3 regions of the Dendrosporobacter quercicolus genome follow, and region 1 is predicted to be linked to each of the others. Evidence: riboswitches for the same ligand, from Rfam matches in the RefSeq annotation. Region 1 holds a riboswitch; each other region holds the start of a gene.
What was found. A riboswitch is a leader RNA that binds a small molecule or an ion and turns the genes downstream of it on or off. The one in region 1 is predicted to bind lysine.
Positions count from the first base shown of each region.

Region 2: it holds a riboswitch for lysine, as region 1 does, so the genes downstream of both, dapB (4-hydroxy-tetrahydrodipicolinate reductase) here and BLR06_RS16425 (amino acid permease) in region 1, are expected to answer to the same signal.
Region 3: it holds a riboswitch for lysine, as region 1 does, so the genes downstream of both, lysA (diaminopimelate decarboxylase) here and BLR06_RS16425 (amino acid permease) in region 1, are expected to answer to the same signal.

Region 1 is NZ_FNHB01000011.1:100,798-110,813, reverse strand. It holds gene BLR06_RS16450 (LysR family transcriptional regulator) at 1-417, shown strand, start outside; gene BLR06_RS16445 (5-methyltetrahydropteroyltriglutamate--homocysteine S-methyltransferase) at 433-1,551, shown strand; gene BLR06_RS16440 (5-methyltetrahydropteroyltriglutamate--homocysteine S-methyltransferase) at 1,695-2,843, shown strand; gene BLR06_RS19315 (ATP-binding protein) at 3,037-5,685, opposite strand; gene BLR06_RS16430 (TIGR02328 family protein) at 5,920-6,324, shown strand; lysine riboswitch at 6,428-6,605, shown strand; gene BLR06_RS16425 (amino acid permease) at 6,711-8,138, shown strand; gene BLR06_RS16420 (flavin reductase family protein) at 8,295-8,807, shown strand; gene BLR06_RS16415 (GNAT family N-acetyltransferase) at 9,034-9,525, opposite strand; gene BLR06_RS16410 (alpha/beta fold hydrolase) at 9,804-10,016, shown strand, end outside.
Region 2 is NZ_FNHB01000001.1:417,341-427,356, forward strand. It holds gene BLR06_RS20175 (hypothetical protein) at 284-409, opposite strand; gene BLR06_RS01980 (nitroreductase family protein) at 652-1,455, shown strand; gene BLR06_RS01985 (hypothetical protein) at 1,548-1,850, shown strand; gene BLR06_RS01990 (YlmC/YmxH family sporulation protein) at 1,862-2,155, shown strand; gene BLR06_RS01995 (general stress protein) at 2,222-2,857, shown strand; lysine riboswitch at 3,035-3,208, shown strand; gene dapB (4-hydroxy-tetrahydrodipicolinate reductase) at 3,423-4,217, shown strand; gene BLR06_RS02005 (aspartate-semialdehyde dehydrogenase) at 4,242-5,273, shown strand; gene dapG (aspartate kinase) at 5,284-6,498, shown strand; gene dapA (4-hydroxy-tetrahydrodipicolinate synthase) at 6,665-7,543, shown strand; gene BLR06_RS02020 (ribonuclease J) at 7,780-9,447, shown strand; gene BLR06_RS02025 (ClpP family protease) at 9,606-10,016, shown strand, end outside.
Region 3 is NZ_FNHB01000004.1:3,316-13,331, reverse strand. It holds gene BLR06_RS09405 (NAD(P)-dependent oxidoreductase) at 1-358, opposite strand, end outside; gene BLR06_RS09400 (DNA-3-methyladenine glycosylase I) at 495-1,055, opposite strand; gene BLR06_RS09395 (HD-GYP domain-containing protein) at 1,240-2,373, opposite strand; gene BLR06_RS09390 (SIMPL domain-containing protein) at 2,564-3,262, opposite strand; gene BLR06_RS09385 (hypothetical protein) at 3,432-4,370, opposite strand; gene BLR06_RS09380 (RNA polymerase sigma factor) at 4,406-4,969, opposite strand; gene lysA (diaminopimelate decarboxylase) at 5,185-6,477, opposite strand; lysine riboswitch at 6,581-6,754, opposite strand; gene BLR06_RS09365 (CGGC domain-containing protein) at 6,838-7,191, opposite strand; gene BLR06_RS09360 (EVE domain-containing protein) at 7,348-7,761, shown strand; gene BLR06_RS09355 (glycosyltransferase family 2 protein) at 7,995-8,762, opposite strand; gene gmd (GDP-mannose 4,6-dehydratase) at 8,788-9,762, opposite strand.

The sequences.
Region 1 (10,016 bases):
CCGCATGTTTTTATTGGCGGCAGCCATCCACTGTCCAATAAAAATATGGTCACAATTCAGGAGCTTGCTCCGTTCCCCTATATTACCTTTGCACAGGGGGACAATAACTCCCTGCATTTTGCGGAAGAAATGTTGAATGTTTCTGCAACCGTGAAGCGTATTCAGGTAAGTGACCGGGCAACCCTGGCGAACTTGTTGATCGGCGCCAATGGTTATACCATTGGGACCGGTATTGTGGTCAATGATTTGAATGGCGTACAGCTGAAAGCGATACCGGTGGAGTGCAGCCAGATCTTTACGGTTGGCTGGATTGCCAATAAAGATATTAAGTTAAGTAAAATCGCCCACCGTTATATTGATTTGTTAAATTATGTTGTTTCAGCAAATTATCTAGACTTGAATCACTGCTTGCTTTGAGCACAGGAGGAAATTATGCGTAATCAGCTTACCGGCGGCAAAAGATCAGCGCCGCCTTTCCGTTATGATATTGTGGGCAGTTTTCTCCGTACCGCTGAAATAAGAGCAGCCCGCCGCAACTTTGAAAATGGTCAGATTACGGCTGAGCAGCTTTGCCGAATTGAAGATGAGGAGATTGCAAAGCTTGTCGCCAAACAACAGGCGTTGGGCCTCAAGGCTGTTACTGACGGGGAATTTCGCCGTTCCTGGTGGCACCTCGATTTCTTTTTAGGCATTCAGGGTACCGAGAAAATCAGTCTAAATCAAGGTATGAATCTGCAAGGCGCCAGAACCAAGGCGGAAAGTTTCCGGGTTGTTGATCAGCTGGAATTTCAATGTCATCCGATGCTTGCGCATTTTCAATATTTGCGGACTCTGGCTGTTGGCGTTATCCCCAAATTGACCATTCCGTCGCCGGCCTTGTTTCATTTTGTGCAAGGTTATCATGAAAACACCGTATATAAGAGCAATGAACAATTGCTGCACGATATTGTCAAAGTTTATCAAGCCGCGATACAGGCATTCTATCATGCCGGCTGCCGGTATTTGCAATTGGATGATACTGCCTGGGGGGCTTTGTGCAGCCCCCGTCACCGCGCCCATTTAACAGAAAGGGGCATAGATCCTGATCAACTGGCCAGGGATTACGTCAGGCTGATCAACGCCAGCATTGCCGGGCGTCCTGCGGATATGGCGATAACGCTGCATATTTGTCGCGGCAATTTTCATTCAAGCTGGTTTGGCGCAGGCGGGTATGAGCCTATTGCCGGGGAGCTGTTTGGCAATGCCAATGTTGACGGTTTTTTCCTGGAATATGATAACGAACGTTCAGGAGATTTTAAGCCTTTACGTTTTATTAAAAAGCAGTTGGTGGTTTTGGGACTGGTAACAACCAAACATGGCGGTCTGGAGAGCAAGGAAATGCTGAAGGCGCGGTTGGCGGAGGCATCTCAATACCTGCACCTTGAACAGCTGTGTCTAAGTCCTCAGTGCGGCTTTGCTTCGACAGAGGAAGGCAATATACTAACCGAAGAGGAGCAATGGGATAAACTGCGTTTGGTCATTGAAACGGCCAATGAAATCTGGACGGACTAGTACCGGCTGGTACTGGTACCGTGCCTGATCATTGTCCGGTTATAGTCGCCAATTATAACCGGCAATAGTTTTTTGAAGTTACCGCTTGGCCCCGGCGAGATGATATAGTTGAACCACAGAAGGCCAAAGAGGAGGCGTCAGAGTTGGAAATAACATTTAAAAATGCAGGGCAAAGAAATACTGCTCCTTTCCGAGCAGATATGGTAGGCAGTTTTTTACGTCCCCGGGCGTTGAAGGAAGCCCGCCGTAAGTTTGAGCGCCGGGAAATTTCCGCTGGCGAGTTGCGCAAAGTTGAAGACGCCGAAATTGTCAAGCTGGTTGAAAAGCAGCAGGCAATAGGCCTGCAGGCGGTTACCGATGGGGAATTCAGGCGTTCCTGGTGGCATCTTGATTTTATGTGGGGGCTGGAAGGCGTAGAAAAACGCAGCATAGCAAAGGGCTATCAGTTTCAAGGGGAGGAAACCAGGGCTGAAACAGCCGGCCTTACCGGTAAGATCCGGTTTGGCGACCATTCAATGCTGAAAGATTATCAGTTTTTGCGAACAGCCGCCGGTGATGCTGTGATTGCACGACAGACCATTCCGGCTCCGGCCCAGTTTCTCGCTGAGCTTCAGCGGGGCGGGAACCAGGCAATTACCAGTGCCGTTTATGACAATGCAGAAGAGCTGATTGCCGACATTGCCGCCGCTTACCGGGACGCAATTCAGGCTTTTTATACCGCAGGCTGCCGTAATCTTCAACTGGACGATTGCACCTGGGGAATGTTATGCGATAAGGCCTATTGGGAGGAGCGGCAGCAGCAGGGCGTGGATGCCGCCGCAATTGCCAGGCTATATGCCAGGGTTAATCGTGAGGCAATTCAGGGGCGCCCGTCCGATATGGCCATTACCCTGCATGTCTGCCGCGGCAATTATCATTCAACCTGGGCTGCTTCCGGGGGCTATGAGCCGGTTGCTGAGGTGCTATTTGACATTGCCGGCGTTGACGGTTTTTATCTGGAGTTTGACACTGAACGGGCCGGGGATTTTGCGCCATTGCGTTTTATTAAAGATCAGCAGGTTGTGCTGGGACTGGTTAGTTCCAAGAACGGGGAACTTGAGCGTAAAGAAGACATCATTGCCCGGCTGGCCGAGGCAGCGGAATTTGTACCGATTGATCAGTTGTGCTTAAGCCCCCAGTGCGGTTTTGCTTCAACGGAAGAAGGCAATATTCTGACAGAGGAGCAGCAATGGGCCAAACTGCGCCTGATCAAAGAGGTTGCCGGCGAGGTCTGGCCGGCTAAGCCTGTTTGACAGAGAGAGCAAAAAGGGAGGCCACACGCTCCCGCTCCTCGGTGCTACTTAAGTCTTAACAACAACAGGGGGGACAGGTCCCTTGTTGTTGAATACGTCAGCTATTGTCGAGCTGCCGTCTTTGGATTGCCGGCAAACGTTCTACTGCGGCAGGCGGTTTTCGGCGTGAATGCGGCAGTCCTGCAGATTTTTCCTATCGGCCTTTGGGGTTAGCCGGAAACTTAATATAAAAGGTCGTTCCCGAGGGACCTGTAGTGATATCAATAAGAGCGTTATGACGTCTGGCGATATTATAACAGGTAGGCAGGCCCAGCCCTGTTCCGCCGGGCTTGGTACTGAGAAACGGCGTACCCAGGTTTTGCAGAATTTCGTCAGGGATACCGCAGCCATTATCCTCGACTGATAATATGACCCAGTGATCCTCAAGATAAGTTGATATCCGGACATTGCCGTTAGGCCCAGTAGCTTCAAGGCCATTGCGTACAAAATTTAAAATTAACTGCCTCATTTCATTGGTATTTACCAATATTTTAGGAATACTGGGCAGCAGGCTGGTTTGAAAGCCTTTGCTCTGGGAAGCGGCATCAGCCTCCAGCAGCGGCGTAAGGCTGAGAATAATGTCGTTAAGGCTGCCTTCCGTTAAAGCTGACGGTTTGTTTCTGGCTAGAGACAGGAATTCAGTAATAATTTGATTGGCGCGGTCAAGTTCTTCAATCATTAACTTAAAGACCGGATGCTCTTCAGTATACTGATTTTTCTTTGCCAGCAGTTGCAAATAACCGCGAACCGTCGTCATGGGGTTGCGGATTTCGTGAGAAATGCCGGCGGCGATCTGTGATACCAGTTTCATTGTTTCGAGCCGCCCCAGTTCCTCACGCATCTTTTTTTCTTCGGTAATATCTTTATCAATTTCAATGATTTCCTTGAGCCGGCCATGGCCCTGCTTGCGGAGGAGCCAGCAGCTCCTTACGGTTACCTGCTTATTGTCTTTGGTCGTATGAACGAGTTCGCCAACCCATTTTCCCTTGGCGATAACTTCGGCAGTGATTTCATTAAAGGGGAGCGGGAAGCGGGTTTTAAGCAGGTTTTTAAAATCTTTCTGAACAGCTTCCTGTTCCAACCAGCCATAGCCGCGCTGCGCTCCTTTGCCCCAGAATACGATTTTGCCGTCCTCGTCGTGGATAAAGGTGTAGTCGGGGTCAAGATTGAGGAGCTGAATCTGTTCTTCCAGCAAGGTGCGGTATTCCTGCTCTTGCTGTTTGATATTTTTTTGGTCGGTGATATCGCGGAAATAGATAGAAAGGCCATCAGGCGAGGGATAGGCATGTACTTCTAGCCACCGGTCGGAGCTGATGGCTTTGGCTTCAAAATGAACAGCAATGTTTTCCTGTTTGGCTTTAAGATATTGATGATAATAAGGCTGGGCGTCGGGGAATAAGTCCCAGATTTTTTGCCCGAGCATTTCAGCTGTCGTAAAAAAAGACCAGTACTTTTGCGCCACGGCATTAATATAAATGTATCGCCAGTCATTGTCCAGCGCAAAAAAACCGTCAGTAATACGTTCTAATATTTGGTTGATCTGCTGATAGGCCTGGGAAGCCTTTTGCTGGGCTTCGCGCCTGGCCAGATTTTCTTTGCGCAGCTCAGCGAGGCTGGTTTCAAGTTTTTTGCGAACCCACCATTGGGAGACTGCAGCGCCAATCCGTTCGCCGAGTATTTCCAGATAGCTGATCAGTTCTTTGCTGAATAAATTTTGGCGTTTATCGTTGAGTTGAATCAAGCCGATAATTGTTTCATTTAATTTAAGCGGTACAAGAGCCACCGACTCGAACTGCCGGCACCGGCCGCGTGTTTGACAGTGCCACTGTTTTGGACCGGCGGTTACAACAACCGCCGAAGTGCTGTTACACCAAAAGCTCCCGCCGGGTGAGAAATATGGCAGCTCAGGGTTGACCCGGCCCCGGATGACATTGCCGCACATGCATTCCAACAGGTACTGACCTGTTTCGTCCAACACGGCATTGCCGGTTTCGTCTTTGGTACACAGACTTTGTTCCTGGACAATAAATTCATCGGAAAATCCTTCCCACACGAAATAAGGATAGTCGCCCTGGTCTTCTAACCGCATGGCGATTGACTGACAGTTGGTTATATTACGAATTGATGTGATGGCGCCGGCCAGCGCTTGCTTTAGATCCTGAGGGCCGATCAGTTCAGACAGTAGTTTGCGTCCTTCAATTTCTTTCAGCAATTCACCTACAAGGGCGCGGGTCTGCTGCTGCTGCTGTTGAGCCGCCTCAGCAGTGTGCAGGTAATGAATAACCGCTACGGCGTAAGCGCTCAGTTGATTAAGTAACCTTACTGTCTGTCCGGAAGGGTGGTGCGGAGCGGAATAATAGGTTGACAGCATTCCCAGAAGTTTGCCATCACGGCTAAACAACGGTTTGCAGTACACCGCTCTGATGCCGGCTGACAACAGGACGGCTAATATCGGCGACTTTAGGAAAGCGGCGCTTTGTTCAACATTTTCAATGATCATATCTTCGCCGGGCCTTAGATAGAGGGTTGCCTGTTTCTCGTAAATGCTGTCCGATAAGCTGATAAATTCCGCCGTAAGATCTTTGTGGGCAACAATCCGCAAGCCGCTCTGGTCGTCAAACAACTGAAAGATGCCTTTAGCGGCTTCGGCGGTATCAATCGCTGTTGCCAAAAGTTCGTTAAATATATTTCCCGTTTCCTGCCCAATGACGCTTAAGCTAATTGTATGCAAGTTTCGCATAAAGTCTAACTCGTTGGAAATAAGTTCATTGTTTTCCAGGGTTGTTGCCTGTTGGTTTGCCATTCATTTGCCACGCTCCTTGACCGCTTACTGAAAAGTTAAGATAGTATAGTTGTGTGAATAAAATAGAGCCTATGTGATGAATTGTAAAAAAAGCGCATAATTTTTACTGTTCGTTTTAGCCTATTTAATATCCTTTGAATCATGGCGGCTTTTCTATTGTATTCAGGAAAATTTTAGTATTTTTGGCAGCGTGGATAAAAATATAGCGGCGCTGGTCTTAACGGAGGTATTTTGGTGCGTCTATGGCATTACAAGCTGATTCCTTATCTGCCCAGGCAGCAGCTTTTAGGGCAGCATCGGGAGTGCTGCGCCCTGCGCGGCAACGGCTGGGGCAGAAACCATGCAACAGTCAATTATGTATTCCGGTATAGTCCCTGCAGATTGTTTCAATATCATATGCTGGTGAGAAATGAAATGCTGGAGCGAGGCTACCATTTTGACCAAAGCTGGGCTGACTGCCAGTACCGGGGTAAACGGTGCCGTCCTTATACCCGCCGGCAATGTGAGCGGCAAGCCGCCGTCCAGGCAGGCGAAAAGGGAGAGCCAATATATCCTGAACATAATGAGCGGTATCTGGCGGAATGTATAACCAATTTACAGCGTAAGGGGATTATACTTGATCTGAGTTTAGACGACTGAGAATGAGAAGCGATTGGGCGAGTACTATGTATTTAATATAATTTTGGAAAAGTCGCTTCCTAAAATACATGACATCAAGTATAATGATAGAGTAATTTATATAGTGATGCATAGAGGAGCGGATAGGATGAAACTATGGCGTGCCGGCCGGCTTATGTCATAGCAGGAGGGCTATTCGCCGAAGCGGAATATTCTGGCCAGATATTTTGCTGGGGTTGTATTGAAGAAATACAACACTGTCATTCAAAAGACCCATGTTTGAATGAAGTGCTATCTCACGACGGGATCTTACTATTGCGATATAGCAGTATGGTTGTGAGATTTCTCACAGCTATTTTTTATGCGTTCGGATCGTAGCATTTGGTTGGTAAATGGGAGGAAAAATCGTGCGGCAGGTAAATGTGTTAAAAAATCTTTGTCCCGCTAAACCTGGATTGCGGCGGGAAATGAAGTCCAGGCATTTAATGATGATTTCTATCGGCGGAACAATTGGTACAGGTTTGTTTTTAGGCTCCGGTCAAACGTTGAATCAGGCCGGACCGGCCGGGGCGATTCTAGCCTATCTGGTTGGCGGGTTTATTATGTATATGGTCTTATTATGTTTGGCGGAGCTTGCGGTGGCAATGCCGGTTTCCGGTTCTTTTCAAAGCTATGCGTCTCAATTTATTTCACCAGGCGCGGGGTTTACCACCGGGTGGCTGTACTGGATCAATTGGGCCGTCTGTATTGCAGCTGATTTCACTGCGGCGGGAATTATTATGCATCATTGGTTTCCCCAGGTCGACACCTGGATATGGTGCGGCATTTTTGCGATTGCTCTGGCTTTGCTGAATATGATTTCAGTAAAAGCTTATGGCGAAACCGAGTTTTGGTTTGCCAGCATAAAGGTTGCGGCTATTGTCACCTTCATAATTGCCGGCGCCGGGCTGCTGTTTGGCTTTACCGGTCATGAGGGAGCCATCGGACTGAGCAATTTTGAAACCGGCAGTGGAATTTTCCCCAATGGCTTTTCAGCCGTATTTTTGACAATGATTGCTGTCGTCTATTCGTTTCAGGGAGCCGAACTCGTTGGTATCGCCGCCGGAGAATGTAAAGAGCCCGGCAAGAATGTGCCCCGTGTCATTCGTGGAATTACGCTGCGGATTGTCATATTCTATATTTTGGCGATGATGGTGCTGGCAGGCACCATTCCCTGGCGTGAGGCCGGGGTGCTGGAAAGTCCGTTTGCTCAGGTGTTCGGGCGGATCGGCATTCCTATTGCCCAGGAAATGATGAGCTTTGTCGTTTTAACTTCAGCGTTGTCTGCCGGCAACTCTGCTTTGTATGCCTGTTCCCGGTTGTTGTGGTCGATGTCCCAGGAAGGAATGGCGCCGCGCTTTTTTGGCAAGCTGAACGGCAATGGCGTTCCCTTTAATGGTGTGCTTGCCACGCTGGTTTTGGCCTGTTTATCCTTGCTGACCAGTGAATATGCTGCAGGTACTGTTTATTTATGGCTAATGTCCAGCACCGGCTTGACCGGATGCCTCATTTGGGTGATTATCGCCTGGTGCCAGATCAACTTCCGGCGAAAATTTCTTCAGACCGGCGGTTCTTTAAAACAACTGGCTTTCCGTACGCCGTTTTATCCTGCGGTGCCAATGCTGGCAATCGGTCTGAACCTTGTGGTTATCGTCAGTTTATATTTTGATGAATCGCAACGGATTGTACTTTATACCGGCATTCCGCTGCTGGCGGTGATTTATGCTTATTACGAGCTGTTTCTTAAGAACAAGGCGGTTAAGTCCCCGGCGGTTCCGGTTAAACAAGAGTATTGAGCCTGGCCGGTGTTTGGACGGGCATAACCTGCTAGTACTTTCTACAGGAATGTAGGATACAAAAAAGTGCCTGCTATACTTAAGGCAATATTTATATTATCATGTATACATGACGATTTCGAGTGATAGAATATATACAAAAGGAGAGATGCCTGTATGGCAGGATTCAAAGAAGTCAGTCCCGAAAATTTTGCGCAAAGCCCCTTTAAGCTGATCGGCAAAGACTGGATGCTGGTTACGGCTGAAAAAGAGGGGAAAGTTAATACAATGACTGCTTCCTGGGGCGGTTTTGGCGTTATGTGGGCCAAAAATGTTGCTTTTGTTGTCATTCGTCCCCAGCGCTATACCAAGGAGTTTGTCGATCATTCCGCGGCCTTCTCACTGTCATTTTTGGATGAAAGCTTCAGAAATACCTTAAGCTATCTGGGAACAAAGTCCGGCCGGGATGAGGATAAGGTTGCCAAATCAAACCTAACCGTTGGCCATAACGACGGTACGCCTTATTTTGAAGAAGCACAGGTCGCTGTTTTTTGTAAAAAGCTGTATGCCCAGGAGTATAAACCGGAATGCTTTATTGCTCAGGAGCTAAACGGGCAATGGTATCCTGAATCTGATCATCACACGATGTATATTGCCGAAATCACCAAAATTCTGGTTAGAGAGCACTAGTACCTTACCAACTCTAATTCAGTGAATACTAGCGGTCTATTTTCCGTCAGGCTTCGTTGTCGTCAGTCGGCATACGGTCCGGTATGCCTCCCTCCTCCGCCTTGCCTGACGAAAAATATCCTCGCCATTATTCTAACCGTTTTAGAGTTGGCAAGGTACTGGAAACGCATCCCCCGCCTCGCGAGTTGACCGAGGCGGGGGATTTTTGCTGTGATAAAGCAGCGGGCTATAAAGTGAGGGTCATATCAAACCATTGAGCGCCGCCATGCGTAGATCCGGACAGTCCGTTGTTGATGTAGCCGAAAGTCTCATAATAATGAACCAGCCGGTTTTTGCAGGTCAAAATCAGGCTTTTTCTGCCGGACGCTTTTGCCAGTTGAATAAAATGATTCATTAACTGCGCAGCAATGCCGCGTTTGCGGTATTCAGGCAGGACGGCCAGGCCGAAAACGGTTAAATTGGCCCCTGTCGCCAGGTGATGCCTGGCACTGTGGAAAAGCTCGTCATAGATCACCGGGCTGTTGGTTGCGCAGCCATTGATGAAGCCGATTAACTTTCCGTCCGTTTCCGCAACAATAAAGGAGTCGGGAAATGCACGAATCCGCTCTTGGAATGATTCAGGTGAAGCTGCTTCGTTTACAGGAAAACAGGCGGCCTCTATTTTGGCCACCTGCTCCAAGTCTTCAGGGCGGACAGCTCTAAGGATGATATCGGACATAATGTTTTTCCTCTCTAATTCCAGCATGACTGACGCCAAGCAGACTTTATCAATACCGGCAGCAGCCGGTATTGTCAGAACGCATATATTTTACTACTCTATTATACACCTTTACAGCGGTTTTTTGCCATGACTTGCCGGCAGACAAGCGAAACTGAATCTTGCTTTATCCGTCTGGCGGATGGTTATCCGGCGCGTATGAAGGCAGCCATGGTCGCCTTTTGCTACCGGGTTGAATATATTACCACTGTGGGGACTTTTTTAGTGGAGTGATTTTAATGGGACATTATGTTGAAGTCGAAGCCAATGTTAAGATTTATGTGGAAGATCTTAATCCGGACGGCGGTAAAACAATTTTCTTTGTTCACGGCTGGCCGGCAAACCATAAAATGTTTGAATATCAGTTTAATCAGCTTCCACGGCTGGGCTACCGTTGTATCGGCATTGACATGAGAGGCTTCGGTCAATCCTCCAAACCCTGGCGCGGTTAT
Region 2 (10,016 bases), on a different contig from region 1:
CCATACTTAAAATTTGTTAATTAAGCGGACTGCCGGATTGTAGACTGGCGGCAGACGCTGCCGGGATTATAGCTGGTTATTATAGCCTGTTACTTAGACTCCACCAAGGGGTGTATTGCAATGCTGACGCATTGCAATACACCCCTTGGTGCGGCCAATTGCCGCCGGACGAGGTTTGAGGTCCGCCGCGGACATCCCTTGCGCCGGTAAGTCTAAATTGTCAAGCTAAGCAATGCGAGCTTGTTTTTTGCACTACTCCCGGAAAGGAGGCAGTCTCATGGATTCAGCTCATCTTTTCAGACTTATCAAGGTGGGCCAATGCCTGCTTGCTTCTAAAATAGGAAACTATACCACAAAATGCTGTCGCGGCTGTTGCAAAAAGAGCCAGGTAAAAGGAATGATCATCCATAAAAAACGCCTCCTTAATCTCAAATCATTAATTACACTGTATAGTCTATTCAACAACTGGCCGTTTTGTTAAAAAAAATTAGCTAAATCGTCCAGGGCGGCAAGTGGATTGGGATGCCTAATTTTCTACAGTATACAAAAAGATACTATTATACAAATTAGTGCGTACTTGTCGGAGAGAAGGTACGCATTTACTATTATATATAGACACATTGTAGGGAAGTTATGAAAGAGGTGGTCAGATTGAATTTAATTGAGGTAAATAAAGAGCGCTGTATTCGGTGCGGTATCTGCGTAAAGATTTGCCCGGTAAGGGCGCTGGAACTTAAAGGGGCAGTAGAGGCGGTTGCTCCGGAGGCTTGTATTTCCTGCGGCCATTGTGTGGCTGTATGTCCGCAGTCGGCGCTTGATCACCGGAAAAGCCCGCTTGCCCGGCAGGTTGCATTAACCGGCTTTCCGGTAATTGCAGCAGCGGCTGCCCGGCAATTTTTGCGCTCCCGCCGCTCAATACGCAGCTATAAACAGACGGCCGTACCAAGGGAAAAGCTGGTGCAGTTAATTGATATCGGCCGTTTCGCCGCTACTGCGAGCAACAGCCAGGGCGTCTCCTATATCGTTGTTGAAGACCAAGCTATCCTGCGAAAGGCAACTGAGCTGATGATGGAATGGATGGAAGCCCAGGACCAGACAACAGCCCATTGGAGCTTTAGCCATCACATCCGGGCATATCGCCAGGGACTTGATCCCATACTTCGCGATGCGCCGCACCTTATTTTAGCGACAACCGCCCGGAACCAGGCCCGAGGACGGGAAAACACTGCTTTTGCACTGGCTTATATTGAATTATATGCAACCGTTCTAGGTCTTGGCACTTGTTGGGCCGGGCTGCTGGAAATGGGGCTGGAAGCCAACTATGCCCCGTTGATGGAATTGTTTAAAATACCGGCGGGAAAGGCTATAACCGGAGCGCTGATGGCCGGATATCCGGAGTATCATTATCAACGGCTTGTTGACCGAAACCCCTTAGAAATAAGCTGGCTGCCTTAAACAGGCAGGAGCGAGGCAACCCTGCTTAAATTTGGACATAATTTGTTTTTTGTGCTCATAACATTTATAAAAGCTAGTGTGGGGGAGATGTTATGGACAGTTTGGCAACCTTGCTATTGCTGTGTATAGGCATTGCCTGCTCAATTGGATTCAGGATTTACCGCTATCGTGAAATAAGCGGCCATGAAAGCAAAGCATCGCCATTGTCTCTGGCCATTCAGGAAATCGTTGCTGTCTCCGGGGGCGTCTATTTATCACTGGTCATGTTAACTTCATTTCTGAAGCTTGATATCCCCGCCCGGATAACACTGAGCAGCATCGCCATTGACCCGTTGGCCCTGACTGCCATCTGCCTGGCTATGATCCAGCCATTATTTTTCAAATTTATAAAGTAGGTGATGAGATCATGCGTTTAAGTGAGTTGACGGGAAAAGAAGTAATCAATATTGGCGACGGCGGCCGTCTGGGTATTATTGACGATTGTGATTTGTCATTTGATGCCAAATCAGGCCGGATTAACTCTTTGATGCTGCCAAATCGCAGTGGTTTCTTTAATCTTTTTAGTGATCATAAAACATCGGCCATCCCCTGGCCGGCGATTAAAAGAATTGGCGATGAAGTAATCATTGTTGATTTAAACAATGCTTTTGACAGAATGTATGCCAATTCGCGCCGGGAAAGGCAGGGAAGTACATATTAGCTGAATTTGCGGATAAACTAACACTAATTGCAAATACAGCATTTAATGTTAGGAGGCTTATCCGTAATGAACAATCAGATGAATGATCAAACACAATCCAATGCAAACAACAACGTTGCCGGCAGCTATGTCAATTCCCAGCTGTCAAATCAGCAAGTGCAGGCCGGTACTCAGTCAGGCGGTACGCAAAACAATATCCAAGCCGGCGGCAATCAGCAAAAAACGGTAATTGGCGTATTTGCCGCCAGACCCGATGCTGAAACAGCCATCACGACACTGCGCTCCCAGGGTTTTACCAAAGAAGAAATCAGTATCGTATCCAAAGCCCAGGGTAAACAACAGTCTTCCGGTTCGCAAACCTACAATGATGATATTACCGATGGAGCCCTGACCGGCGGCGCCCTTGGCGGTATTGGCGGTTTGTTGATTGGAGCGGGGGCGATGGTTGTACCGGGAATAGGTCCCCTGCTTGCCGCCGGTCCAATTAGTGCAGCGATTGGCGGTGCGTTGGCCGGTGGTCTGGCCGGTGGTCTGATTGACTGGGGCATCCCCTCGGAAGCAAGCGAACACTATGCCAAGCAGGTAGAACAGGACAAAATACTGGCAATTGTCCGTACCAGCGAAAGCAAAGTGAATGAAGCGGCCCAAATATTACGGCAATATGGCGCTCAGGACGTGGAAAGTCATGCCACAAGCAAGTAAATAGCAAACAGGGTAAGGGAGTGTCTCAAATGCAAAAGCATGGAAAGACAGTCCCTTGCTTTAACCCTCAAACTGCGCTGTAACTGCTCCTGAATAAAGTTCGGCGTATTCGGGAAAAACCGTTGACACTGACGGAACCTATGTTATAAAATGTACATAAACTAAATAGATCCTGCACAGTAGAGTAGAGGTGCGGGCAACAATAGTACTTTCAGGGAGCGTGGTACCAATGATCTGAAAGAAAAGGGTTGACCGCCGAAGTATCAATAATACCGTATTTTTGATACTGGTCTGGCATTTAACAGGTGTCAGACTGTCACCAAGCTAGCTTGGTGGAGTGCTATCTCATTTGGATAGAAGACGGTTGTTGGTTTTCTGGTCCTTTTGCTGCCTGTATCCGGCAGCCGGTGAGATGAGTCTTGCCGGCTGCTTTTATACGGCCAGAAAGCACTAGCAGTCTGCTGGTAAGGCGGCTGCAGCTGAATTCAAGCTTACTTTATAGCGCTTTACGCACAGTTCTTAAGGTTGACGCGGTAATGGTTACAATTCATGGGGGTGAGTATCAATGATAAGAGTTATGGTATGCGGAGCTTATGGCAAGATGGGGCTTGAGGTATTAAAGGCGGTATATAATGATCCACAGCTCAGCATTGTTGGCGCAGTTGATATTAAGTCTGATTTCGCTGATATTGGTCAATTGATCGGCGTTGAAAAATTAGGCGTGACTGTGGGCAATGATCTGGAAACGGTGATTAAGGAAGCAAAACCGCAGGTAATTGTCGACTTTACTATACCTGAGGCAGTAATGAGCAATATCCGTATTGCGATAAAAAACGGCGTCTGCCCGGTGGTGGGAACCACCGGATTATCAGAGGAAAACATGAATGAAATTCGCGAGCTGTGTGAACAACATAAAGTTAGCGCTTTAATTTCTCCTAATTTCTCCATCGGTGCAATTTTAATGATGCGTTTATCGCAGGAGGCGGCCAAATATTTACCGCATGTTGAAATTATTGAACTGCATCATGATCAAAAGCTGGACGCACCTTCGGGAACAGCAATACGGACCGCGAAACTCATTGCCCAGTCCCGTGGTTATCTAAAGCAGGGGCATCCGGCTGAATTTGAAAAATACGAGGGAGCGCGCGGCGGGGAACTATCCGGCATTCGCCTGCATAGTGTAAGATTACCGGGCTATGTTGCCCATCAGGAGGTTATTTTTGGCGGCCTGGGCCAGACTCTGACCATCAGGCATGATTCGATATCGCGGGAATCATTTATGCCGGGCGTGGTATTGGCCTGTAAAAAAGTTTTAACTTTAGAAGGACTGGTTTTTGGTTTGGAACATATATTAGATTAATTGTTAATTGAAGGAGCGAAAATGATGAGAAAATACAATGTTGCTATTTTAGGTGCTACCGGTGCGGTTGGTCAGGAGTTCTTAGCCTTGATCGCTGAACGCCAATTTCCTTTTAACGAGTTAAAACTGCTGGCCTCGAAACGTTCGGCCGGTAAAGTAATTGAGTTTATGGGCAAACAGTATACTGTAGAGGAAGCAACGGATGATTCTTTTAAAAACGTACAAATTGCTTTGTTCGCCGGCGGAGCCGCCAGTAAGACTTTTGCGCCGGCTGCAGTAAAGCACGGTGCTGTGGTAATAGATAATTCCAGCGCCTTCAGAATGGATCCCCGGGTACCGCTGGTCGTACCGGAAGTTAACCCAGAAGCAATTAAAGAACACAACGGCATCATTGCCAATCCGAACTGCTCTACCATCATTATGACGATGGCGTTAAAACCGCTTTATGATCTGGCGCGGATTAAGAGAGTTGTCGTCTCGACTTACCAGGCTGTTTCCGGCGCCGGCAAGGAAGCGATTGACGAACTGGACGACCAGGTAAAAGCCCTTGTAGACCACCGTCCGGTTGAAGCCAAGATATTGCCCGGAGCCAGCCTGCCAAAACACTATCAAATCGCTTTTAATCTACTTCCGCAAATCGATGTATTCGTTGAGGATGGATATACTAAAGAAGAAATGAAAATGGTTCACGAAACGCACAAAATACTCAATGACGATAACATTGGAATCACTGCAACTACGATCAGGGTTCCGGTATACCGCAGTCACGCCGAATCAATCAATATTGAGCTGGAGAACAGTGTGTCAGTGGAAGAGGCCCGCCGGGCTTTGGCTGCATTTCCCGGCGTTATTGTTCAGGATGATCCGGAAAACATGCTGTATCCCATGCCGCTGTTTACTTCCAGCAAAGATGAAGTGTTTGTCGGCAGGATAAGACCTGATCATACGGTCGCGAATGGAATCAATCTTTGGGTGGTCGGCGATCAAATCAGAAAAGGAGCGGCGCTAAATGCACTCCAGATTGCAGAATATATGATCAACCACAAATTGCTTTGAGGTGTGAATCATGCGGATAATTGTACAGAAATTCGGCGGAACTTCGGTGGCTTCACCCGAAGTCAGACAACTGGTTGTTAAAAAAATCCAAAAGGCCAAAGAACAGGATCTTCAGCCGGTGGTAGTGGTATCGGCAATGGGCCGTAAAGGCGATAGTTATGCTACGGATACCCTGATAGGACTGGTTCGCAGCGCTAATAAACATACCGCCGCCCGCGAGCTTGACCAGGTGATGTGCTGCGGGGAAATGATATCGGCGGCAGTAATGACCGCTACGCTGCAAGAGCGCGGTATTGAGGCCGTTATGCTAACCGGTGGTCAGGCCGGTATTATTACTGACGCCAATTTTAATCATGCCCGTATTTTAAAAATTGATTCGGCGCCAATCCTCAGGTTATTAAAAAACGGCAAAACACCTGTTGTCTGCGGTTTCCAGGGAGTAACTGCCGACGGGGAACTCACTACCCTGGGCCGCGGCGGCAGCGACACAACAGCCTCGGCCCTCGGCGGAGCGCTGAATGCCGAAATGATTGAAATCTATACCGATGTCGCCGGCATAATGACAGCAGATCCCCGTTTGGTAAGCAATGCCAAAATACTGGATTGTATCAGTTATGGCGAAGTTTGTCAGTTGGCACATCAAGGCGCAAAAGTAATTCATCCGCGGGCGGTGGAGATTGCAATGCAAAAGAATATACCATTAGTGGTCAAGTCAACTTTTTGTGATGAGCCGGGGACTTTAATTACCAATGTCAGCAAAGGCGATTCCGGCGGCACGTCCGTAACAGACCGGATTGCGACCGGCGTAACTTATCTGGCGAATATTGCCCAAATCAAGGTTAGCACTCATCATACCGACGCCAGCTATAAAGTTTTTAAAACAATGGCTGCATCAAACATCAGTGTTGATTTAATCAACGTTCATCCCGGCCAAATCATGTTCACCGTTGCTGAGGAACTCGCCGACAAAGCGGCGGAAACCCTGCGGGCGCTGGGCTATGAGGTTGAAACCCTGTATGATTGCGCTAAGGTTTCGGTTGTTGGCGGCGGCATGCGGGAAGTACCCGGGGTGATGGCAAGTTTTGTTGAGGCTCTTTCACTGAATGACATTCAGATTTTGCAAACAGTGGACTCCCATACCTCAATTTCCGTTTTAGTAAAAAAATCCGAGATGCAAAAATCGGTTACCGCTTTACATGAAAAATTCAGTCTGGCGGCTATATAAGGCTGTATCTCCTTTAAAACAGGGGATAAGTTTGCAAGGAGTTTCCGCCCTGCGAGGCCAGAAGCCTTGCTACCGTACCTACATATGCAAGGCAAAAGACCGCATGATAAACCAAATTGGTTAGGGTGATGCACGGTACTAGACATGGAGGGAGAGAGGGACGTATATGAAAAGCTTTGGGCGTGTTTTAACAGCAATGGTAACCCCGTTCAACAGTGACTATAGCGTTAACTATCAAGCTGCCGCCGAGTTGGCCCGATATTTGATTGCCAATGGTTCCGATGGATTGGTTATCGCCGGCAGTACCGGAGAATCGGCCACACTCAGCAAGGAGGAAAAACTCAAACTATTCGCCGCCGTGCTGGACGCAGTAGGCGATAAGGCCTGTATTATCGCCGGCACCGGCTCCAATGACACACGCGCTTCAATCGCCTTAACGGTTGAAGCCGAAAAACTCGGCGTGCATGGCGCTATGCTGGTTGGGCCTTATTATAATAAACCTCCGCAGGAAGGCTATTATCAGCACTTTAAGGCAATTGCCGATTCCACCAATTTGCCGCTGGTCTTATATAACGTTCCAGGCCGCACTGCAGCCAATATTCAGCCTGAAACCATTATTCGTTTATCTAAAATTGCCAATATTGCGGCAGTTAAAGAAGCCAGCGGAAATTTAGATCAGGTATCGGAAATCGTTAGAAACACCGATCAGGATTTTCTGGTCTATAGTGGTGACGACAGCTTGACCCTGCCGATATTAACGGTGGGAGGAGCAGGCGTGATCAGCGTGGCGGCTCATATCATCGGTGATCGGATGCAGGACATGATTGCCGCTTTTTTTGACGGCGACCTGAAAAAGGCTCAGGACTGTCACCTTAAGCTGCTGCCGTTTATTAAAGCCATGTTTGTTGCCACAAACCCCATTCCGGTTAAGACCGCAGTAAACCTCATCGGGCAAAATGCCGGCCCGTTGCGGCTGCCCCTGATACCGGCCACGGAAGGGGAACTGGCCGTCATTCGTCAGGCTTTGGCGGATTTTGGCCATTAGAAAGATCAATTCCCGGCTTATATTGGTATTCAGCTTCGTGCATACAGCCCGTCCACTAGGATGGGCTGTATTGATTAGCCAATTTTTGTATATAATAGTCTAGCGCTGCTACTTGTTGGAATATGCTTAATAGGCTATAATAATTACAAGTGGCAGAATGGCCGGATGAGTGCTTTGCAAAACTATATGTCGTTATTCGAACTGAATATTCATAGCAAGCGGAGGTGTAATTTTTTTTGGCAAAAATACCACAGAAAATTCAAATTATCCCTTTGGGCGGACTGGGCGAAATCGGCAAAAACATGACAGTGGTCCGCTATGGCGATGAAATAATTGTCATTGATTGTGGTTTAATGTTTCCTGAAGATGATATGCTGGGTATTGATCTGGTCATTCCTGATATTACCTATCTGGTAGAAAACCAGGACTTAATTAAAGCAATTGTCCTTACCCACGGGCATGAAGATCATATCGGGGCGTTGCCTTTTGTATTGCGGCAAATCAATGTACCGGTCGTCTACGGCACCAGATTGACGTTGGGTATCCTGGAGAGCCGGTTAAAGGAAGCGAATGTACCGACAACGAATTTAAAACCGGTAAAGCCTGGCGACAGCATAAAAACAGGCTTCTTTCAGCTGGGCTTTATTCATGTCAGCCACAGTATCGCGGATGCGGTGGGGCTTTACCTGACAACCCCTGCCGGAACTATTGTACATACCGGGGATTTTAAATTAGATCATACGCCGGTAGATCATAAAGTCACTGATTTTTATAAACTGGCTGAACTGGGCGACCAAGGTGTTTTGGTCATGCTGGCAGACAGCACCAATTCGGAACGGCCCGGCTACACTCTGAGTGAACGGTCGGTTGGCCTGACATTTGATGAAACGTTCCGCAATGCCCGCGAACGAATCATCATTGCAACTTTTTCTTCCAATATTCACCGGATTCAGCAGGCCGTAGACACCGCCTGCCGCTATAAACGCAAAGTCGCTGTTCTGGGCCGCAGCATGGTCAATGTTGTCAACATCGCAATAGAGCTTGGTTATTTGACTGTTCCGGAAGGGGTCTTAATCGATATTGATGAAATCAACAACTACCCTGCGGCCAGTATCGTCATTGTTACCACCGGCAGCCAGGGCGAACCGATGTCGGCTTTGACCCGGATGGCAATGTCTGATCACCGTAAGGTTGATATTACTCCGGGCGATACTGTGATTATTTCGGCCACACCCATTCCCGGCAATGAAAAGCTGGTATCCCGGACGGTTGACTTTTTGCTCAGACAGGGCGCCGAAGTAGTCTATGAAAAAGCGTCCGGCGTACATGTATCCGGTCACGCCAGCCAGGAAGAGCTTAAGCTGATGCATAATCTGATCCGGCCCAAATTCTTTATACCGGTACATGGCGAATACCGTCACTTGAAAAAACACGCCAGGCTGGCTCTGGATCTGGGACTGCCGAAAGAGAATATATTTATCGCTGAAAATGGCTCCATTCTTGAGTTTTCCCAGGAGAAAGGCTGTTTTGCGGGTAAGACAACCGCCGGCAACGTACTGGTGGATGGTTTGGGGGTAGGAGACGTCGGCAATATTGTTCTCAGGGATCGCCGGCAATTATCCAAGGATGGCATATTAATTGTGGTGGTTACTATGGACAAGGCAAATGGCGGCGTGATTGCCGGACCGGATATTGTGTCCCGTGGTTTTGTTTATGTACGGGAATCCGAGCAGCTTATTGAAGACGCCCGGGACAAAATCAGTCAGGCTTTGGAAAAATGTGAATTAAACCATATTACCGAATGGGCGGCAATCAAGTCGAATATACGCGATATGCTGAGCAAATACCTGTATGAACGCACTCGCCGCCGTCCGATGATTCTGCCAATTATTATGGAGGTTTGAACCAGCGTCAGACGTTTTTCTCAAGAGGCGGATCGGTGGTATTCTTTCCAAGAAGTATACGCAGATCCGTCCCTTTGTATTATTTGCGTTTCACCGTATGAAACTTACCGCATCGTCAATACTAACAGTATATACCTATACTGTTGGAGGGACCCTAAATGTTAGATAACGACAATCCGGTTGTTGCCCCGCCGGGAGTAAATCCGCAAATTCCGGCCGAACGTCCTGCCGATACGCCGAAAAAATCCCGTCAGGCGAAAAAAGCCAGTACTGTTGAGAATATTCAGGAGCTGGGAACAACAGATGTGCCGACAGCAAAAAGCAATGTCCATGTAATGACAATCATTGGTCAAATTGAAGGTCATATGGTATTGCCGCCGCAAAATAAAACAACAAAATACGAGCACATTATGCCGCAGCTGGTGGCGATTGAGCAAAATCCTGAAATTGAAGGGGTAATGCTGCTGTTAAATACCGTGGGCGGCGATGTCGAGGCCGGTTTGGCCATTGCCGAAATGGTTGCCAGCATGTCTAAACCATCGGTTTCTATTGTTCTAGGCGGCGGTCAC
Region 3 (10,016 bases), on a different contig from region 1:
AGCTTTTCGCTTTCGCTGCCTGTTCAATACGGACAGCCAGTTCCGGTGATGAAGTTGTCATGTCCAGGAGATATGTTCCCGGTTTAGCATTATACAACAGACCGTCATTGCCAAAATAGATTGCTTCAACATCTTTCGGATAGCCAATCATCGTGATAATCACCTGGCATTCAGCCGCCAGCTCGGCCACCTTCTCCGACCATAGGGCGCCCTGCTCCAGAAGTTCCTGCGCCTTAGCCTTTGTCCGGTTATAAACTTTGAGACTATAGCCGGCCTTCAGTAAATGACCAGCCATACTTTTGCCCATCACTCCGGTTCCAATAAAACCTATCACTGTGTTCTTTGGTGTTAATGACATTTTCATCACTCCATTCTCTGTTCAAAACAGGAGTGCAGCAATCCTGCGCACCCGCAATTTTCCACCAGATTTTTATTATCGTTTATTCGCTGCAGCGGCGCCAAAGTCCTGTGTCCACCATAAAATTCCTAACCTGTCAGCATTGTGAATACTGTTCGCACCATACCATATGGTCATTGACCATACCCACCGCCTGCATAAAAGCGTAACAAATGGTTGGCCCGGCAAATTTAAAACCCCGTAATAGCAAATCCTTGCTCATAGCAATTGAAATCGCGGTTTGAGCAGGTATTTGGGCAGTGTTGGTCCAGGCGTTAATCAATGGCTTATGACTGACAAATCCCCAGATATAGCGGTCAAATGTTTGGTATTCCTGCTGCGTCCGTAAAAAGGCTTGCGCATTGAGTACCAAGGCATTGACTTTGGCTTTATTGCGAATAATTCCAGGGTTCAGCAGCAAAGCCGCCTTTTTTTCATCATCATACCGGGCAATAAGCTGCGGGGCAAATCCATCAAAGGCGTTCCGCATTGCTTCACGTTTATTAAGAATCGTAACCCAGCTTAACCCGGCCTGCATACCTTCCAGGATAAGCATTTCAAATAAGAGTAAATCGTCATGCACTGGCTTGCCCCAGACCTTATCATGATATTCTATCTCTAAATCAGTCTTAGCCCAGGGACACCGCTTTAATTCCATATTACTCCTCCTCACCGACGGCTGTACGATGAAAACAATCATCTACTGATACTTAGACGCCGTCAAGGGGAAAACCTGTGTAAATAATGAATACCGGCAAATTTTCCGAATATTATACGACCTGAGCATAAAAAACAAGCCCGCAAAATTGCAGGCTTAATCGCGGCTGTTATTAACGTCCCAGTTATACCGGCGGCCTTTTGGTATGCACAACATAGGCCTGATCGGCATAATTTTGGGTATAACTAAAATTCCGCTCTTCAAAGTCAATAATAAAAAGCTCCGGATTTTTGCTCAGATCCAGTTCAAGCGGCGGTCTGTTTAGATGATCGTCAGCAATAATCCGTACAACAGGCGTATTCTTATTTTTTAAGCTAACGCCAAGAATTACGCCGCATTGCTGATTATTCAGCCGTACTGCTTTACCCATTGGGTAGATAGCGATACTCTGATTAAACTTCTCAATCATCGCCGGATTAAAATATTGACCGGCAGCTTTATTCAGTATAGCAACCGCATAATATACCGGCGTCGCTAATCGGTGCGGCAGCCCGACAATCAAACGATCATAGACATCGGCGATACCGATAATCTGAGCGTACTCTGAAATGGCATTTCCCGCAATTCCCATCGGATAGCCGCTGCCGTTCCAACGCTCATGGTGCTGAAAGCAGGCATTAATCACATCATTGGATAAGGTGGGATTCTTGCGCAGAATTTCCAGTGAATAAAACGGATGCCGCCGGTATTCCTCTTTTTCCTCCCTGGCCAAATCCCGGGGGAACTGCCTGGCCAGCTGCGGCGGCAATTTCGTCATGCCGATATCATGAAGCATAGCCGCCAGGCCAAGCTCATCCAACTGTTTCCGTTCATACCCCAAAGCCAATCCGGCCATCACCGCCAACACACAAGTATTGACCGCATGGGAAAACATATATTCCTCTTTACGGCGCAAGTCAAGCAAATGCAGCATATTGCCCGGATTCCGGCTTAGCTGGGCGACCATATCGCTGACAATGTTTTTGACGCCATCCAGCTTTATTCCCTTGCCGGCCTGAAACCCCGCCACAATGCTCCGGGCCTCTTCAACCGCCGCCTGCCGTTGTCCTTGGTCATAGAAATATTCTTTAACATCTGCTATTCCATGAAAATCCGGTTCTCCAACGAACAGTGATGTAATTCCCTTATTGCGGAGATATTGAATATACCTTTCCTTCATTTCTATGCCTTCATGTAGTAAAACCGTACCATCATTTGAAATCAGCGCCTTTGACAGATACATGCCTGGCTGTATTTCATCCAATGTTATGTTTTGCATTCTGATCCCTCCCATGATAAGCATGTTGCCAACAACACTACTATATATATCGGCTGTTCAACAAAATTTCTAAAGTCCTTCGGCCAACATATTCCTGATTTTAGGACCGCAAATACCGGCTTCCTACACCAAATAGCTTCCTCAGACGCCAAAACCCGCATAATTCGCGGGTTTTGGCCAAAATTCAATTCTATTTTAACTCGACCGTTACCTGTACGCTTGCGCTCACTGTTACTTTACCGGCCGGAATATTGGGTTCCGCTCCATCTGCGCTGACGGCTTTCAGCATACGGCTTTCCAGCACTACCGGCTGATAAAACACACCGGACTCATTGACCTGGGAAACCCGGACTACTTTTTTATTCAGTGCGGCGGCAATCACTTCCGCCTTGCGGACGGCATCCCTGACAGCCTCCTGTAATGCCTCATCTTTACTTTCTGTTTCATTTGTTGTCTCAAAGCGGATATAATGAATCTCATTGGCCCCGGCCTTGGTAACTTCATTCACCAGAATGCCGGCCTGGTCGAGCGGCGTACGGATTTCGACACGCTCGGTTACACGATAGCCTTTCAGCTCCGGCAAGCGGTCTTTTTCATAATGGTATACCGGGTTTATCTGATATGTATCGGTTTTTATTTGTTCGTCCGTCACACCACGCGCCTTTATACTGTCTAATACCTGGTTGGCAATATTGGTATTGTCATTCTTCGCCTTTTCCAGATCAGCATCAATGGAATGAATAGAAAGGCTAATGCGGGCAACATCCGGTGAAATCTCTTTTTGACTATTGCCAGTCACCTGAATTACTGTTTTCGGGGCGGCATTGCCAAATGCAGGGACAGCCAGCAGCAAGGTCATCGTCAATACCAGAATTATTTTTTTCAACATTGTGTAATTCCCTCCTGTAAATTAAGCTTCATAAGGATAAACGGAAATAGCATTCGAAAAGTAACGGGTGCTATTTCCTCAACTGTATGAAAAATCATATTCCCTGCGCTAAGCGCTGCACGTGGCCTCGTTTACGAAAAAATTTTCTATCGTTTTTAACGCAAATGAGCTAATATGGAATTTCTGCGGCAACCAGCGAAGCCGCCATTTTTTCCAATTGCTCCGGGGTTTTGGGGCCGGTAATGATTATCTCATACTGGTCAACCTGCACAGTAATGCTGTTGACCCTATCCGCGGCCAAAGGTTGAACCGCTGTTTCATCACCAGGCACCGGCGTTTCGCTGTACGGCGAAAGGTCATTTAACTTTTTGAAACTTTCTCGCTCGAGCCGCCTTTGGATAATCATCACCTCATCCTTACTGCCATAGTGGTAGACTTGCCGGATCATCCCGGCCGTTTCATCAATCGTTACCTGCGGCGCTTCCTGCCCGGGCAGCGTCATCATCACTGTCATTTCCCTTCCGGCTTTACCGGTTATGGAATCAACACTTGCAGTTCTGTTCGCTAATATACTTTGGAGCGGTTTATCTGCAGGCTGCTCTGGCCGTATCCCGTGTTCCGGCGGCGGGGCGGCTGATCGGCCTGCTTTTTCTTCGATAGGCCGGGGTACGGGAACTTCGCGGTTCTGGCCGCTCTGAGGCTGCGGCAGGGTTTCATTTCCTGATTTGTTAACCGCCTGGCCGAAATCGCCTGCCACCCTTGCCTGTTGACTGCTTTCAGGCTGACGGGCAACCTGGGGATCAGCAGCCTGAGGCGAAAGCTGTATAAACACAGCCAGACATACCGCCGCCGCCGTACTGGCCAGGCCGCCACAGATAAACCTTCTATGCTGTTTTTGCTTTGGTCCGCCCAGCTCCGTTGCCAGCTTGTCGGCCATTTGAGATACCAGTAACCGGGGTATGGGATCCTGACTGCGTTTGACCAAAACAGCCATTTCCAGCAATTCCCCGACTTCCTTATCGGCAACTTCAGGCTGACGGCCACCATTTAAATCATCCAGCAACTCTGAAAGAATCTCAGCCTGATTTACCTCGTTATCTTTACACATTGCCCCGCCCTCCTCATTTACGCCGCTGGTCAGTATCAGCCCTCCTGCTCTGTACAGTTTCGTATAAACTGATTTCGCAAGTTTTTCAAAGCCCGTTGTTGCAGCATTTTAACTGCCGGCTCGGTCCTATTCATCTGCAAAGCAGTGTCACGAATAGATAAACCTAAAATCACTCTTAACTTTATTGCCTGGCGCTGATCTTCCGGCAACCCTTCGACCAAACGCGCTATTTGCTGCTCATTCTCCAGCCGCAGGGCATATTCCTCAGGACGCTCGCTTCTATCGACAATGAATTCCTGATATTCGGCAATATCGTAAGCCTTCGGCATCCGCCCATTCTTGCGCCAGAAATCAGTCACCAGATTAACGGCAATCCTCTGTAGATAACGTTTAAACGGAACCGTCAAAATTTGATAGCGCGGCAAAGCGCGAAAGGCTTTCATCAAGGTATCCTGGGTTAGTTCCCGGGCATCATCTTCATTCCCGAGCCGGTGGTAAATCAGCCGGTAAACCGGCTGCCAATAGTTAGAAATCAAGGTATTTAGCGCTTCGCGATCGCCAGCCTTTGCTTTCGCAATCAATGTACTTTCATCATTCACCTTGAAAACCGCCGCCTCCTGTCAAAACCATCCAGTATCTATTTATAACGCTATATGAACCAAAAAGTAACGAGCCATCCTGCTTCATCATACCTGCAAAAAACAAATCCGGCCACTGTGATTGCCAAAACATTTTAAGCTGTTTGCAGAAGAAAAGAAGCTGCCTCTATTTCGAGACAGCGCAATGTAAAATAATTAGTTACCCTTATGTCAAACTACAAATTGTTTTGCGATTTAGTGGCGGCAGCCTGCAAACCGGTCGCCGGTACATCCAAAGTTGCAAAATAATCGGCAATGGTTTCGGCCCTGCGGATTAATTCGACGCCGCCGTCAGCTTTAAGCAGCAACTCGGCTGAACGCAGCTTGCCATTATAATTAAAACCCATCGCAAAGCCATGTGCTCCGGCGTCGTGAATAACAACCCTGTCGCCAATCTCGATGGCCGGCAACTGACGGTCAACGGCAAACTTGTCATTATTCTCGCACAGCGAGCCGGTCACATCATAAACGTGATCTAACGGCAGTCCTTCTTTTCCGACCACGGTAATATGATGATATGCGCCATAAAGCGCAGGACGCATTAAATTTGTCATGCAGGCATCCAGGCCCACGTAGTTTTTGTAAATTTCTTTTTTATGCAGAACGGTTGCCACCAGATAACCATAAGGACCGGTAATCATTCGCCCGCATTCCATGGCAATACGCAGCGGCTGCAAGCCATTGGCCGTAATTTTTTCTTCATAGCTTTTTTTAATTCCCTGGCCGACATAGGCCAGATCAACCGGTTCCTGCTCCGGTTTGTAAGGAATGCCAATGCCGCCGCCAAAATTGACAAACTCAATGTCAATTTCCAGATTTTTCTTGAGTTCTACAATAAGGTCAAACATCATGTCGGCTGTGGCAATAAAGCTGTCGGCATTTAATTCATTAGAAATAACCATGGTATGAATGCCAAACCGTTTTACTCCCTTGCCTTTCATGATCGGATAGGCTTGCAAAATCTGCTCCTTGGTCAGGCCATACTTGGCCTCTTCCGGGTAACCGATAATGGTATTGCCGTTTTTCATTAACGGCCCGGGATTATAACGGAAAGAAATAATCTCCGGAATACCGGCATGTTTTTCCAGGTAATCGATATGGCTGATATCATCAAGATTGATAATCGCGCCCATTTTCCGTGCTGCTTGAAACTCCGCCGCCGGCGTATCATTAGAGGAGAACATAATATCTTCCCCTGTAATACCGGCCATTTCCGCCAGCAAAAGCTCCGGCAGAGAACTACAGTCCGCGCCGATTCCCTCTTCCCGCAGAAATTTCAGGATTACCGGGTTTGGCGTAGCTTTTATGGCAAAATATTCCTTAAACCGGGGAGCCCATGAAAACGCCGCCAATAGCTGACGGGCATTTTTACGAATGGCAGCTTCATCGTAAATATGAAAAGGGGTTGGATATTGCCGGATAATTTCCTCCAGCTGTTGCTTAGTAAAAGGTAGCGTTTTTTTCGCCATAATAGCGCCTCCAGTTATCAATTTTAGCATATCAGCAAAATAGCAAAGCGGTTTGCGAGGAGCATCTCGCAAACCGCTAAAAAAGCATACTTTACGCCCAGCAGTGCAAGATAGCGCTCCATACGGTTACGTATGACAGTCCTGTATTTATTCAACACAGAACCAGCCATGGTTTCCAGCCAAGAAACCACTGCTTCGGCGGTTAATCCGTTCTGCACCCGTCATCGCCGGCAACTCGGGGCACATACTCTTATTACACCGCACCTCTATCTCAATTCCCTATAAGTTATATTGGCTAAATTTTAAGGCATTCAGCCAATACTGTCAACCCGGTTTTTGACATATCTTTAAATTATTGCCCTAAACACGAATTGAACCGCCTTTTTCCAGAATAATTGCGGCGCGTTCCCGTCCGGTCTCCGGCCCGTGGGTATACCCGACAACAGCAAAATGCCGGCTCAGACGTTTGGCCAATTCCTCATAGTTTTTGGCTTTCCCTCTTAGGCAAGTTGATAAATGCACCGTTTCCACACCGTTTTTCAACATCATTGCAATTTTATGCTCAATATCGCCGCCGGCATGCGAAAAAGTGACAAGCTCAATATCTCCCTGATAACGCGCAAAAGCATCTTTGCACTGAAAAAAAGCGTTCAGGCAGCCCTTGCCGGTACAACGCTGCATAGTCTCTTCCCGGACTAATATTGCAATTTTCATGGTTCACCTCAGCTTTTCCCATGTTCATTATATTGACATTGGCGGGCTTTGTCAAAAAGCACTAAGTTTTGAAATTCCGGGCAAACTAATTTTACTGCACCGAACTCAATACGCTATAATAGCACTAAAACTATTGATTGACAGGAGAGAACGCTTATGGCTTATTGGCTTGCCAAAACTGAACCGGATAGTTATAGTTATACTGACCTTGAACGCGTAGGCCGCGACCGCTGGAATGGCGTAAAAAACTTTACAGCTTTGAAACACATCGGCCGGATGAAGCCGGAAGATCTTGTCTTCATTTACCATACCGGCAAGGAAAAATCAGTCGTCGGGGTAGCCGAAGTAGTTTCATCCCCTTACCCGGATCCGTCTGAAGCCGATAAGCGCTTCTTGGTTGTTGATGTCAAACCACGCTACCGCCTGACCTGGCCGGTAACCCTAAAAGAAATAAAGCGGAATCCCGCTTTTGCCGAATGGGAGCTTGTCCGGCAATCCCGCCTTTCGGTCATGCCCGTAACAGAGGAGCACTGGCAATTGGTACACGGTTTGGCCGGCCAACCTGAATGAAGCCGCCTTGCGGGCTGCGGATGAGGATTTCCTGAAAGCAGCCTGAAACAATCCCGGTACTATCAGAAGGCGTGTCACAGTGCGTTTTTTAAAAAACGCACTGTGACACGCCTTCTTGAGAAACACCCCGTCCAGGAATGTTCTGTTATCGGACGCAGCCGGTATCGATGCTACCTACGTCTGGAATCTTAAATCTATACTGTCTAATCCTAATTCACAACTTTGCCAAGACACTAGCCTACGATGATGTTTTTTTCTTTAAATTCTTCCTCGGTATTGCAAAAAGTAAGCTTGCCATAATCACGGCGATTGTCGATATACTGCGGTATGCCCGCTTTTCGCAGGGCATCGCTGAATATGACATAGTCATAGCGGCCGCTGCCGTCAATATAGGTGGCGTGATTTAAAACTTCACTCCGTACCAGGTAAGTACAGTGAATGACTTCTACCTCAATTAATCCTTTAATTGACTGGTACAATATTTCAAAATATAAATTTGAATACTTATAGTAACCATTTTCATCGGTGACAAAGTGAAAATTGGCATAATTGCTCAACAAATTATCGCCGTTTTTAAGCAGCGGCCCAATCACCGGCAGCCCGGTATGCAGCAGGATCTCCAAGGTCTCAGGAATAATAAAATTATCGCAGTCAACGACAAAATAGTGAGTTCCCCGGTCTTTGGCCCATTCCACCGACTCCTGGCGCAGCCTGGTCAGCACCGAGAGCTTTAACGGATTCCAGTCATGCGGACCATAATCCTGCACCCGTTCCTTAACATCACTGGCATCATAATAAATTTCAGAATATTTGCCCCGTACTTTTTCTATCCACTGCTCAAGAATAGTCGCAGTATTATCTTTGTTGTTATTTGTGCGAATATACAGCTTGATCCTGGCAGCCGGATAAGTCTGACTCTCAATCAAACGAAGATATAATGGTAAAACATGAGCTTTGTCCTTGGCCAAAATGGCAATGGTTACAAACTCTGTATATTCCATTAGCGAAAATTCACACCCCTCAAATTTAGTTTAACCCGCTTTTCACTCTGCTTAGATCGACATCAACCATCATCTCAATGAGTTGCCGCAGGCTTGTTTTTGCTTCCCAGCCCAATATTTTTTTGGCTTTAGCCGGATTCCCGAGCAGAACATCCACTTCCGCCGGCCGGTAAAACACCGGATCAATCACAACATAGTCCTCATCGTTGAGACCAACATAGGCAAAGGCAATCTTACACATATCTCTTACCGTAGTTGTCCGCCCGGTAGCAATAACGTAGTCGTCCGGCTGATGTTGCTGCAGCATTAACCACATTGCTTCGACATAATCACCGGCAAACCCCCAGTCCCGCTTTGCGTCAATATTGCCCAGCCGCAGCTCCTGCTGCCTGCCCAGCTTTATTTTCGCTACAGCGTCCGTAACTTTTCTTGTTACAAACTCGATACCGCGAAGAGGGGACTCATGATTAAACAGAATACCGCTGCAGTTAAACATCTGAAAACTTTCACGATAGTTTACCGTCATCCAATGGCCAAACAATTTTGCAACGCCATAAGGACTGCGCGGATAAAACGGGGTTGTTTCAGACTGAACAGCTTCATGAATCAGTCCAAACATTTCACTGCTTGACGCCTGGTAGAACTTTATTGATTGATCCGTTTGCCGGATGGCTTCTAATACGTTTAGAACCCCTATACCGGTGGATTGCGCTGTCAAGATGGTTTGCTGCCAGGATGCGCCGACAAAGCTTTGTGCTCCCAGATTATATACTTCCGAAGGTTTGGCTGTAACAATCGCGCGGATAATTGAAGCTAGATCAGTCAAATCCCCGCTGATCAGTTCAACCTCATGTTCAATGCCTAAAAAGTTCAGACGCCAGGTAGTCGCTGTTGCTCTGCGGGCAATCAGTCCATATACCTTATACCCTTTATCTAATAATAGCTTGGCTAAATAAGCCCCATCCTGTCCGGTAATACCGGTAATTAATGCAGATTTCATCCAACCCCTCCAGACCTTCTAATGTGAGTGGTTTTGCCTTGCACGCAAAACGATATGTATTATCGTATGCAGACATTCACCCGGAGGTGTCAGCGGTGACTGAATTCCGCCAGGGGGGCGAATTCTTCCGGTAGCCGCCGGCCGCGGAAGCCGCCTGCCAGCCAATCGCAAAAAAATACCCCTCAGTGCGTTACGCTGAGGGGCCAAACGTGTTACTAGTGAATGAAGTATAGTAATATATTAACATCCCAATA